3 regions of the Thermomonas brevis genome follow, and region 1 is predicted to be linked to each of the others. Evidence: riboswitches for the same ligand, from Rfam matches in the RefSeq annotation. Region 1 holds a riboswitch; each other region holds the start of a gene.
What was found. A riboswitch is a leader RNA that binds a small molecule or an ion and turns the genes downstream of it on or off. The one in region 1 is predicted to bind cobalamin.
Positions count from the first base shown of each region.

Region 2: linked by a shared signal. The riboswitch ahead of metE (5-methyltetrahydropteroyltriglutamate--homocysteine S-methyltransferase) and the one ahead of btuB (TonB-dependent vitamin B12 receptor) in region 1 are both predicted to bind cobalamin.
Region 3: linked by a shared signal. The riboswitch ahead of H9L17_RS15065 (CoA-acylating methylmalonate-semialdehyde dehydrogenase) and the one ahead of btuB (TonB-dependent vitamin B12 receptor) in region 1 are both predicted to bind cobalamin.

Region 1 is NZ_CP060711.1:2,248,277-2,251,544, forward strand. Features, by position in the region: gene btuB (TonB-dependent vitamin B12 receptor) at 1-1,256, opposite strand, end outside; cobalamin riboswitch at 1,389-1,626, opposite strand; gene H9L17_RS10365 (TfoX/Sxy family protein) at 1,653-2,051, opposite strand; gene H9L17_RS10370 (GAF domain-containing protein) at 2,048-2,533, opposite strand; gene H9L17_RS10375 (TMEM175 family protein) at 2,572-3,268, shown strand, end outside.
Region 2 is NZ_CP060711.1:3,252,965-3,256,232, forward strand. Features, by position in the region: gene metE (5-methyltetrahydropteroyltriglutamate--homocysteine S-methyltransferase) at 1-1,935, opposite strand, end outside; cobalamin riboswitch at 2,145-2,451, opposite strand; gene H9L17_RS15090 (mechanosensitive ion channel family protein) at 2,533-3,171, shown strand; gene siaD (biofilm regulation diguanylate cyclase SiaD) at 3,182-3,268, opposite strand, start outside.
Region 3 is NZ_CP060711.1:3,247,875-3,251,142, forward strand. Features, by position in the region: gene H9L17_RS15065 (CoA-acylating methylmalonate-semialdehyde dehydrogenase) at 1-1,503, opposite strand, end outside; cobalamin riboswitch at 1,638-1,838, opposite strand; gene H9L17_RS15070 (ribonucleoside triphosphate reductase) at 1,975-3,268, shown strand, end outside.

The sequences.
Region 1 (3,268 bases):
GCGTGGCTGGCGGTCACGCGCCAGCCCTCGGCGAAGTCCAGCCCCCATGCAATCCCGCCGGTGGTGTGGCCGCCGAACTGGTCGTTGTCGTCGCGGCGCAGGCTCAGCTGCAGGTCGTGCGCGCCGAAGTCTCCCTGGTACTGGGCGAACACCGCGCGGTTGCCGCGGGTGCGGGCGAACGGCGACCACGGATCGACCACGTTGGCAGCGTCGCGCAGCCAGTCGAAGCCGGCGCTCAGCAACTGGCCTTTCGCGACGCCGAAGTCGCCCTGCAGGCTCGCGCTGTCGCGGGTGGTGGTGTAGCGGTTGGCGAAGGCGCTGCCGATGTAGTTGTCGGAGTCGTCGGTGTTGCGGCCGGCGGTCAGCTTCAGCTGCATGGCCTCGGACGGCGTCCAGCGCACGCTGCCGCCCACGGTCTGCTGGACGATGTCGGAGTTGTCCTGGTAGTCGCCGTCGTAGTCGTTGTGGCCTTCGGCGCGGCTGGCGCGGGCGTCGAACTGCCAGGCTTCGCCGGGCGCGAAGTCCGCGCGCAGGGCGGCGCTGTTGTTGCGGTAGCCGTCGCGGTCGAGGTGCGTGCCCTGCTTGATGAAGCAGCCCGCGCCGGAGAAGTCGGTGTTCAGGTTGCCGTTGCAGGCGTTGATGCCGTCGGTGCCCTGGTGAGCCACGTCCACGCCCACGCCGCCGCGCTTGCCGCGCAGGTCGAGGCCGGCCGAGGCTTCGCGCAGGCCGTGGCTGCCGGCGGCGATGCGGGCGCGGCCGCGCACGCCTTCGGTCTCGCCGCGGCGGGTGAAGATCTGGATCACGCCGCCGATGGCGTCGGCGCCGTACAGCGACGAGCGCGGGCCGCGCACGATCTCGATGCGCTCGATTTGCGCCAGCGGGAGATCCTGCAGCGAGGTCAGGCCCGAGGTCGGCGAGCCCACGCGGATGCCGTCGATCAGGAACAGCACGTGGTCGGACTCGGTGCCGCGCATGAACAGCGTGGACAGCTTGCCCAGCCCGCCCTGGTTGACGATGGCGATGCCGGCGCGGCCGCGCAGCAGTTCCGGAAGCGAACGCGCGCTGCTGGCGTCGATCTGAGCGCGGTCGATCACTTCCACCGCCGCCAGCGCGGCGTCGACCGTGGTGGGGGTGCGGGTGGCGGTGACGACGACGGCGTCGAGATCCTTGGCCTCGTCGCCGTGGGCCAGCGCCAGCGAGGGCAGCAGCGCAAGCGCGAGGATGTTGAGGCGGAGCGGGATGGAGCGGAAACGCATGATGGGTTCTCCGGCGCGCACGCCCGCGCGCCCGTGGATGGAAGGGCGGCTGCGCTGCGGACGGAAACGGCGGACGAAGGCGATGCGCGTGCGGCACGGGCAGGCCGGCGTCGCGCAATGCCCGCCGCATCGCAACCTGACGTGTCCGTGGCCGGTCTCCGGGCTTGCGGGCGGACATCGGTCGATGTCCCGTCCGGCGCCTTCCCATGCCTGCATCGAACCGATGCGCGCACAGTGGCCGATGCCGGACTTGTCTCGCTTACCGTTGCGGGGGCAGCGCCGGACTGGATGCACCTGCGTGCAGCGTCACCGGCTTCCCGTTTCAATCCGCAGGCAGGGCCGGCGGATCACCTCGAACCCGGCAATTCTAGCGCAGCCGCGGGCGCGGCCGGCGGATCAGTCGCCGTCGTTCGATTCCGATCCGCCATGACGATCGTCGTCGGCGTACGCATCGAAAAGCGGCGCGAACGCGGGCGCGGCGGCTTCGTCGTGGTGGGTGGTGGTGACCGGCGCGGCGGCCGGACGACCGCGCGGCGGCGGCAGCAGCGCGATGGCCGCCTCGGCGGCCTGCACCAGTTCGGTGCGGCGCGCCTCCGGCACTTCCTGCCAGTGGCAGTCCTTCAGCGCGCCTTCCAGCGAGTACAGCAGGTTGAGGCTGGGCTTGAAGCCGGCGCGGCGCACCTTCATGTACGCCTCCACCGCGCCGACCGCGGCCAGGTCGTCCAGCGAGCGCAGGCCCACCTGGCGCAGCCAGGCGGCGGACTTCGGGCCGATGTTGCGCAGCTTCGCGCTCATTGCAGCGATTCCAGGAACGCCCGGGCGATCGCTTCCAGGCCTTGCTGGTCTTCAACGGAAAAGCGCGCGGGGATCGGACTGTCGAGGTCGAACACGCCGAGCAGCGCATCGCCCTGGTACAGCGGCACGACCAGCTCCGAGCGGCTGGCCGAATCGCAGGCGATGTGGCCGGGAAAGGCGTTCACGTCCTCGACGCGCTGCGTCTGCCGGGTGCGCGCCGCCGCGCCGCACACGCCTTTCTCCAGCGGGATGCGCACGCAGGCGGGCAGGCCCTGGAACGGGCCGACCACCAGCTCGGCGCCGTCGTAGAAGTAGAAGCCCACCCAGTTGAGGTCGGGCAGCGCGTGGTACACCAGCGCGGACAGGTTGGCGGCGTTGGCGATGCGGTCGCGTTCGTCGTGCAGCAGCGCGCGCGCCTGTTCCAGCAGCTGCGCGTATTGTTCCGGCTTGCTGCCGGTGAGGGCGGTGGCGGAGAAGCTCATCCGTCGAGTCTAGCAGCGCCGCACGCTATGCTGACGGGATGACGGGAGTTTCCGAACTGCGGCGCATGCCGGACGGGTTTCTGGAGCGCGGCGCGCAGGTGACGCGGCTGGAAGCGTTCGTGGACGCCGCGTTCGCGTTCGCGGTCACCCTGCTGGTGATCTCGCTGGACGCCATTCCGGACAGCATCCCGGCCTTGATGGAGGCGATGAAGGGCGTGCCGGCGTTCGCCGCCTCGTTCGCGCAGATCGCGTTCTTCTGGCATGCGCACGCGGGCTGGAGCAAGCGCTACGGCCTGGACGACGCGGCCAGCACCTGGCTCAGCCTGGCGATGGTGTTCCTGGTGCTGGTCTACGTGTACCCGCTGAAGATCGTCTACGGCGCGCTGTTCTTCTGGCTCAGCGCCGGCTGGTTCCGGGCGCCGGTGCCGTTCGGCAGCCTGGGCGACCTGGCCGCCATGTTCGCGGTGTACGGCATCGCCTTCGCCACGCTGTCGGCCTGCATGCTGGCGCTGTACGCGCACGCGTGGCGGCGCCGGGACGCATTGGGGCTGGATGCGGCCGAAGCGGCGATGACCCGGCGCAACGCCGCGGCCTGGTGCTGGCGCGTGATCGTGGCGCTGCTGTCGCTGCTGGCCGCCTGGATGCTGTCGCGCAGCGCCCGCGTGCCGATCTGGCTGACCGGCGCGCCGGGGATGGCGTATCTCCTGATGCCGCTGTCGCGCGTCTTCGCCTCCG
Region 2 (3,268 bases), 1.0 Mb from region 1:
ATGAATCTGGGTATCGTCGCGCACGGCGCTGGCGCTGATGCGGAAGGATTCCACCGCCCAATCCAGATAGTGCTTCCAGTCCGCGCGACGCAGCGGCAGGCCTTCGCGCAGCGCCGGTTCGTCGATCTGGACGATGCCGATGCCGGCGGCTTCCAGATCGCGCACTTCGTCGCGCAGGGCCAGCGCGATCTGCCGGCAGGTGCGCGAGCGCTCCTGATCGTCGCGCACGAACGACCACTGCAGGATCGTCACTGGGCCAGTCAGCATGCCCTTCATCGGCAGCTTGGTCAGCGATTGCGCGTACTGCGACCAGCGCACCGTCATCGGCGCGGGGCGCGACACGTCGCCCCAGATCACCGGCGGCTTCACGCAGCGGCTGCCGTAGCTCTGCACCCAGCCGTTCTTGGTGAAGGCGAAGCCGTCTAGCAGTTCGCCGAAGTATTCCACCATGTCGTTGCGCTCGAACTCGCCGTGGACGAGCACGTCGATGCCGATCTCCTCCTGGAAGCGCACGCACTTGGCGGTTTCAGCTTCGAGGAAGGCTTCGTAATCGGTGTCGGAGAGCTTGCCGGATTTGTTGGCGGCGCGGGCTTCGCGCACGTCCAGCGTCTGCGGGAAGGAGCCGATCGTGGTGGTGGGGAACAGCGGCAGCTTGAAGCGCGCCTGTTGCGCGTCGCGGCGGGCGGGGAAGGCACTGATGCGCTGCGCGTCGCTGGCGGTCAGCGCGTCGAGGCGCGCGGCCACTTCGGCGCGATGCACGCGCGCGGATTGCTTGCGCAAGACGATGCGCGCGCGCGCATCGGCGAGGCCCGCTTCGGCATCGGGCTTGCCGGCCAGCGCGTCGGCCAGCAGGCGTAGTTCGCCGACCTTCTGCTTGGCGAACGACAGCCACGAGTGCAGTTCCGCATCCAGCGATTTTTCGTGGTCGAGATCGACCGGCACGTGCAGCAGCGAGCACGACGGGGCTAGCCATAGCTTGTCGTTGCCGACGCGGTCGCGGGCGTGGCGCGCCAGCACCAGCGCGTTGTCGAGATTGCTGCGCCAGATGTTGCGGCCATCGATCAAGCCTGCCGACAGCACGCGCCCGTCCGGCAGCGCATTCAGCACGGCGTCGAGTTGATCCAGCCCGCGCACCAGATCGACGTGCAGGCCATCGACCGGCAGCGATGCCGCCAGCGGCAGGTTGTCGCCGAGCGCGCCGAAGTAGGTGGCGAGCAGCAATTTCGGGCGCTTGCGTGCTGCCAGCGTCGCATAAGCGTGCTGGAAGGCGGCGCGGGTGGCGTCGTCCAAGTCCTGCACCAGCACGGGTTCGTCCAGTTGCACCCACGCCGCGCCGGCATCGGCCAGCCTGCCAAGCAGCTCGGTATAGACCGGCAGCAGGCGGTCGAGCAGCGCCAAGGCGTCGCTGCCATCGGTGGTCTTCGCCAGTCTGAGGAAGCTCACCGGGCCGAGCAGCACCGGCCGCGCGTCGAAGTCTAGCGCCTTCGCTTCGAGGTATTCGGCCAACGGCTTGTCGCCGCGCAGGCGGAATTGCTGGCCGGCGTCGAGTTCGGGGACGAGGTAGTGGTAGTTGGTGTCGAACCACTTGGTCATCTCCAGTGCGCGCAGGTCGAGGCCATCGCGCTGGTGGCCGCGCGCCATCGCGAAGTAGCCGGCCAGCGGATCGGCGTCGGCAAGCTGGCGATAGCGCTGCGGAATGGCGTCGAACAGGAAGGCGGTGTCCAGCACGTGGTCGTACAGGCTGAAGTCGTTGCAGGGCGCGACGTCGGCGCCGGCGTCGCGTTGCAGCGTCCAGTGGCGTCGGCGCAGGTCGCGGGCGGTGGCCTGCAGCGAGGCGGCGTCGATTTCGCCGCGCCAGTGCGCTTCCAGCGCGCGCTTGAGCTCGCGCTTCGCGCCGATGCGGGGGAAGCCCAGGGTGGTCGTGGTGGTGCTCATTGGTGGTTGTCCTCATGCGGTGGCGGATGAGGAACGAAGGAGGGCGCGCGCCGCCGTCCCGGGCCGGGCAGGCGGACGAACCGGTGACCTTCGCCCCCTCGGGCGAACCGGCGCTGCAAAGGCCACGGACAGGCGCACGCGGCGCAGGGCGTCGCGTGCATCCGATCCGCTTCCCCTCGAAGCGTCAGGTCGGGCGGCCGCGCGCTGGTGGCGCGCGACCGGTCGGGGCAGGTCTTCGGGCTCGTGGGCTGGAGCGAGGAGTGAGTGGGGAGGAGTGAGCGGTGAGGGAAGCGCGAACACGCTCCTACTCACTTTTCACTTCTCTTGGCTCACTCCTCGCTTTTTCCTGGCCGTCGCTTCCCAGGACTTGAGGCCCCAGTGCCGATGACGGTTCGTTCCCACCTACCGCTGCGGGGCAGCGCCGGCCTTGCATGCGCGAGCATGCGCACCGGACTTCCCTTTTAATTCATCGCTATATCTGGATATAGCGATGAAGCCGCGACGAGCGCACGATACGGCCGCCCGGCGGCGGCGTCAAGCGGGCCCGCGCCGCGCGCCATGGCGGAGCTTTCGCAGGCGCGCGGTTACCATGTCCCGATGAAGGAACGACTGCCTGACTGGTTGCAGCCGTGGCTCGCCGAACTGGCGACCGTGCTGGAAGTGACATTGATCCTGCTGGTGGCGTGGGCGCTGCGCTGGCTGGTGCGCCGGCTGGTGTCCCGGCTGGCCGCGCGCTACGAGCTGCCGCCGATGGTGGTGATGGGCGCGCGCCGCGTCTCCACCTTCGTGATCGGGATGGCCGCGGTGCTGGCGTCGTTGCAGCGCTTCGGCGTGTCGGCGGGGGTGCTGTGGGGCGCGTTCACCGGCTTCGCCACGGTGGCGGCGGTGGCGTTCTTCGCCGCGTGGAGCGTGCTGACCAACATCTTCTGCTCGTTCCTGATCCTGATCACCCGGCCGTTCCGCCTGCTCGACCACATCGAGCTGCTGGAGAACGGCGAGAAGCCGGGCCTGCGCGGGCAGGTGGTGGACGTCAACCTGATCTACGTGACCCTGCTGGAGCGCCATCCCGGCGGCCACCAGAGCCAGCTGCGCGTGCCCAACAGCCAGTTCTTCCAGCGCGCGGTGCGGCGCTGGCCCGGCGAACCGCCAGTGCTCGGCGCGCATGCGGACGAGGAGCGATCCACGCGATCAATGTCGATGCAGGGCGGCAGCGCCACGGCCGCCGAGCCCGAGTAGAGCGCGGCGCTCAGGCCGCCACGGTCACCCGGTTGCGGCCGCCGCGCTTGGCCTCCAGCAGGGCGGCATCCGCGCGCGCCACCGCGTCTTCCGGGCG
Region 3 (3,268 bases), 1.0 Mb from region 1:
GATCGTGGTGTTGACGCCGTGGCTGGCGGTGTCGTCGTCGAACCAGCGTGCCGTCACGGTCTTGGTCTGGGTGTAGAACGCGACCACCTGCTTGCCGTAGGGGCCAAGGTCGCCGAGCTTGGACGCGCGCGAGCCGGTGAACGAGAACAGCGGCACCGGCACCGGGATCGGCAGGTTGATGCCGACCTGTCCCACGTCGATGTCCTCTTGGAACTTGCGCGCCGCCGCGCCGGACTGGGTGAAGATCGCGGTGCCGTTGCCGTTCGGGTTGGCGTTGACCAGCGCGATGGCCTCGTCCAGCGTCTTGGCTTCGAGGATCACCAGCACCGGGCCGAAGATTTCCTCGTCGTAGATGCGCATGCCGGGCTTCACGCCGGAGAAGATGGTCGGGCCGACGAAATTGCCTTGCTCGAAGCCGGGGACGGCGGGGTTGCGGCCGTCGAGTTCCAGCGTCGCGCCCTGTTCGATGCCGGAGGCGATCAGCGCCTCGACGCGCGCACGCGCGGCGCAGGAAATCACCGGGCCGACGTCGGTGCCCGCTTCGGTGCCGGCGTTGACCTTGAGCGTTTTCGCCTTGGCGACCAGATCGGGAATCCATGCCTTCGCCGCGCCCACCAGCACGGCGGTGGACGCGGCCATGCAGCGTTGCCCCGCCGCGCCGAACGCCGCGCCGGCCATCGCGTTGAGCGTCTGCTCCTTGTTGGCGTCGGGCAGCACCACCGCGTGGTTCTTCGCGCCCATCATGCACTGCGCGCGCTTGCCCGCCAGCGATGCGCGGTTGTAAACGTGCGTGCCGACCTTGGTGGAACCGACGAACGACACCGCCTTGATGTCGGGATGGTCGCAAAGGGCGTTGACCACGTCCTCGCCGCCGTGGACGACGTTGAGCACGCCCTTGGGAATGCCGGCTTCCAGCGCCAATTCCACCAGCCGCATCGTCACCATCGGGTCTTGCTCGGACGGCTTGAGCACGAAGGTATTGCCGGTGGCGATCGCCATCGGGAACATCCACAGCGGGATCATCGCCGGGAAGTTGAACGGGGTGATGCCGGCGCACACGCCCAGCGGTTGCAGCAGTGTGTAGGTATCGACGCCGCCGGCCACGTTGTTGGCGAGTTCGCCCAGTTGCAGATTGCCGATGGACGCCGCGTGTTCGACCACTTCCAGCCCGCGGAACACGTCGCCCTCGGCGTCGGGCAGGGTCTTGCCCTGTTCGGCGGTGAGGATCGCCGCCAGTTCGCCCATGTGCTCGCGGATCAATTGCTGATACTTGAGGAAGATGCGCGCGCGGGTGCCGATGGGCGTCTTGCGCCACGTCTTGAACGCTTCGCGCGCCGAGGCGATGGCGGCTTCGACTTCATCGGCGGTGGCGAACGGCACCCGCGCCAGTACGGCCTGCGTGGCCGGGTTGACCACATCGCGCCAGTGGGTGGTGTTCGATTCGACGAATTCGCCGTCGATCAACAGCTTGACGGTCGCGGCATTGGCCGCAACGCGGTGCATCTCGTTCATTGTCCATCTCTCCGTGCCGCACACCCGCGAAGGGAGCGTTGCAGGAGCGGGACAGGGCGGATTGCGCGCGCACGGACGCCGCGATCAGCTCGTCCGGTTGCCCGCCGCAACACCCGAGGAGGACGCCAAGGCGTCCACTACTGGCCGGTCTCCGGGCTTGCGAGCGATGCGGTTTGCATCCCCCCGACGCCTTCCCGCGCGGACGCAGTGGCTGTGTGTCGGGCTTTCTCGCCTACCGTTGCGGGGGCAGCGCCGGCGTCTGACCGGCTTCCCGTTTCACCCTGCGCACCGGTTGGCGGCAGGACACCTGTAGCCGGCCGAGTGTAGGCGGCGGGGGCGGCGACGGACAAGCTGCACCGCCGCAGGGCCGGTGCGTATGCGCCGCACTTGATCCAGATCAATTCAATATCTAGTTGTTTCGTGGATCAATAGCACAACATATTGTGTTTATGGAGCGGGACAATGGAAGCGAGCAGAACGGCGGCGGCGGTTCCCGGACGCCATTGGATCGACCCGGTGGCCTCGGTCGAGGAGTACCTGACCCGCGCCGACTGGCGGGTCAACGCCAACGCCAATCAGGGCTATTCGCTGGGCGGGCTGATCCTGAACGCGGCGGGCAAGGTGACCGCCAACTACTGGCTGGAAAAGGTCTATCCGCCGGAAATCGCCCGCGCCCACCGCGAGGCCGATCTGCACATCCACGATCTGGACATGCTGGCCGGCTACTGCGCCGGCTGGTCGCTGCGCACGCTGCTGTACGAAGGCTTCAACGGCGTGCCGAACAAGGTCGAGGCCGGCCCGCCCAAGCATCTGTCCTCGGCGGTGGGGCAGATCGTCAACTTCCTCGGCACTTTGCAGAACGAGTGGGCGGGCGCGCAGGCGTTTTCCTCGTTCGACACCTACATGGCACCGTTCGTGCGCAAGGACGGGCTGTCCTACGACGAGGTGCGCCAGTGCATTCAGGAGTTGATCTTCAACCTCAACGTGCCTTCGCGCTGGGGCACGCAGACGCCGTTCACCAATCTCACCTTCGACTGGGTCTGCCCGGACGACCTGAAGCACCAGACGCCGTTCATCGGCGGCGAGGAGATGCCGTTCGCCTACGGCGAATTGCAGGCCGAGATGGACATGATCAACCGCGCCTACATCGAAGTGATGAGCGCGGGCGATGCGCGCGGGCGGGTGTTCACCTTCCCGATCCCGACCTACAACATCACCGCCGATTTCCCGTGGGAATCGGAGAACGCGCAGCGCCTGTTCGAGATGACCGCCAAGTACGGCCTGCCGTACTTCCAGAACTTCATCAATTCCGAACTCGACCCGGGCATGATCCGTTCGATGTGCTGCCGCTTGCAGCTCGACCTGCGCGAGTTGCTCAAGCGCGGCAACGGCCTGTTCGGCAGCGCCGAGCAGACCGGCAGCCTCGGCGTGGTGACGGTCAATTGCGCGCGCCTGGGCTATCTGCATCGCGGCGACGAAGCCGCGCTGTTCGCGCGCCTGGATGAACTGCTGGAACTGGGCCGGCGCAGTCTGGAGATCAAGCGCGAGGTGGTGCAGCGGCACATCGACGACGGGTTGTATCCGTACACCAAGCGTTATCTCGGCACGCTGCGCAACCACTTCTCTACGCTGGGGGTGAACGGCATCAACGAGATGATCCGCAACTTCACCGGCGATGCGCACGACCTCACCAGCGAGTGGGGCCACGCCTTCGCGCTGCGCCTGCTCGACCACGTGCGCGCGCGAATGGTGGCGT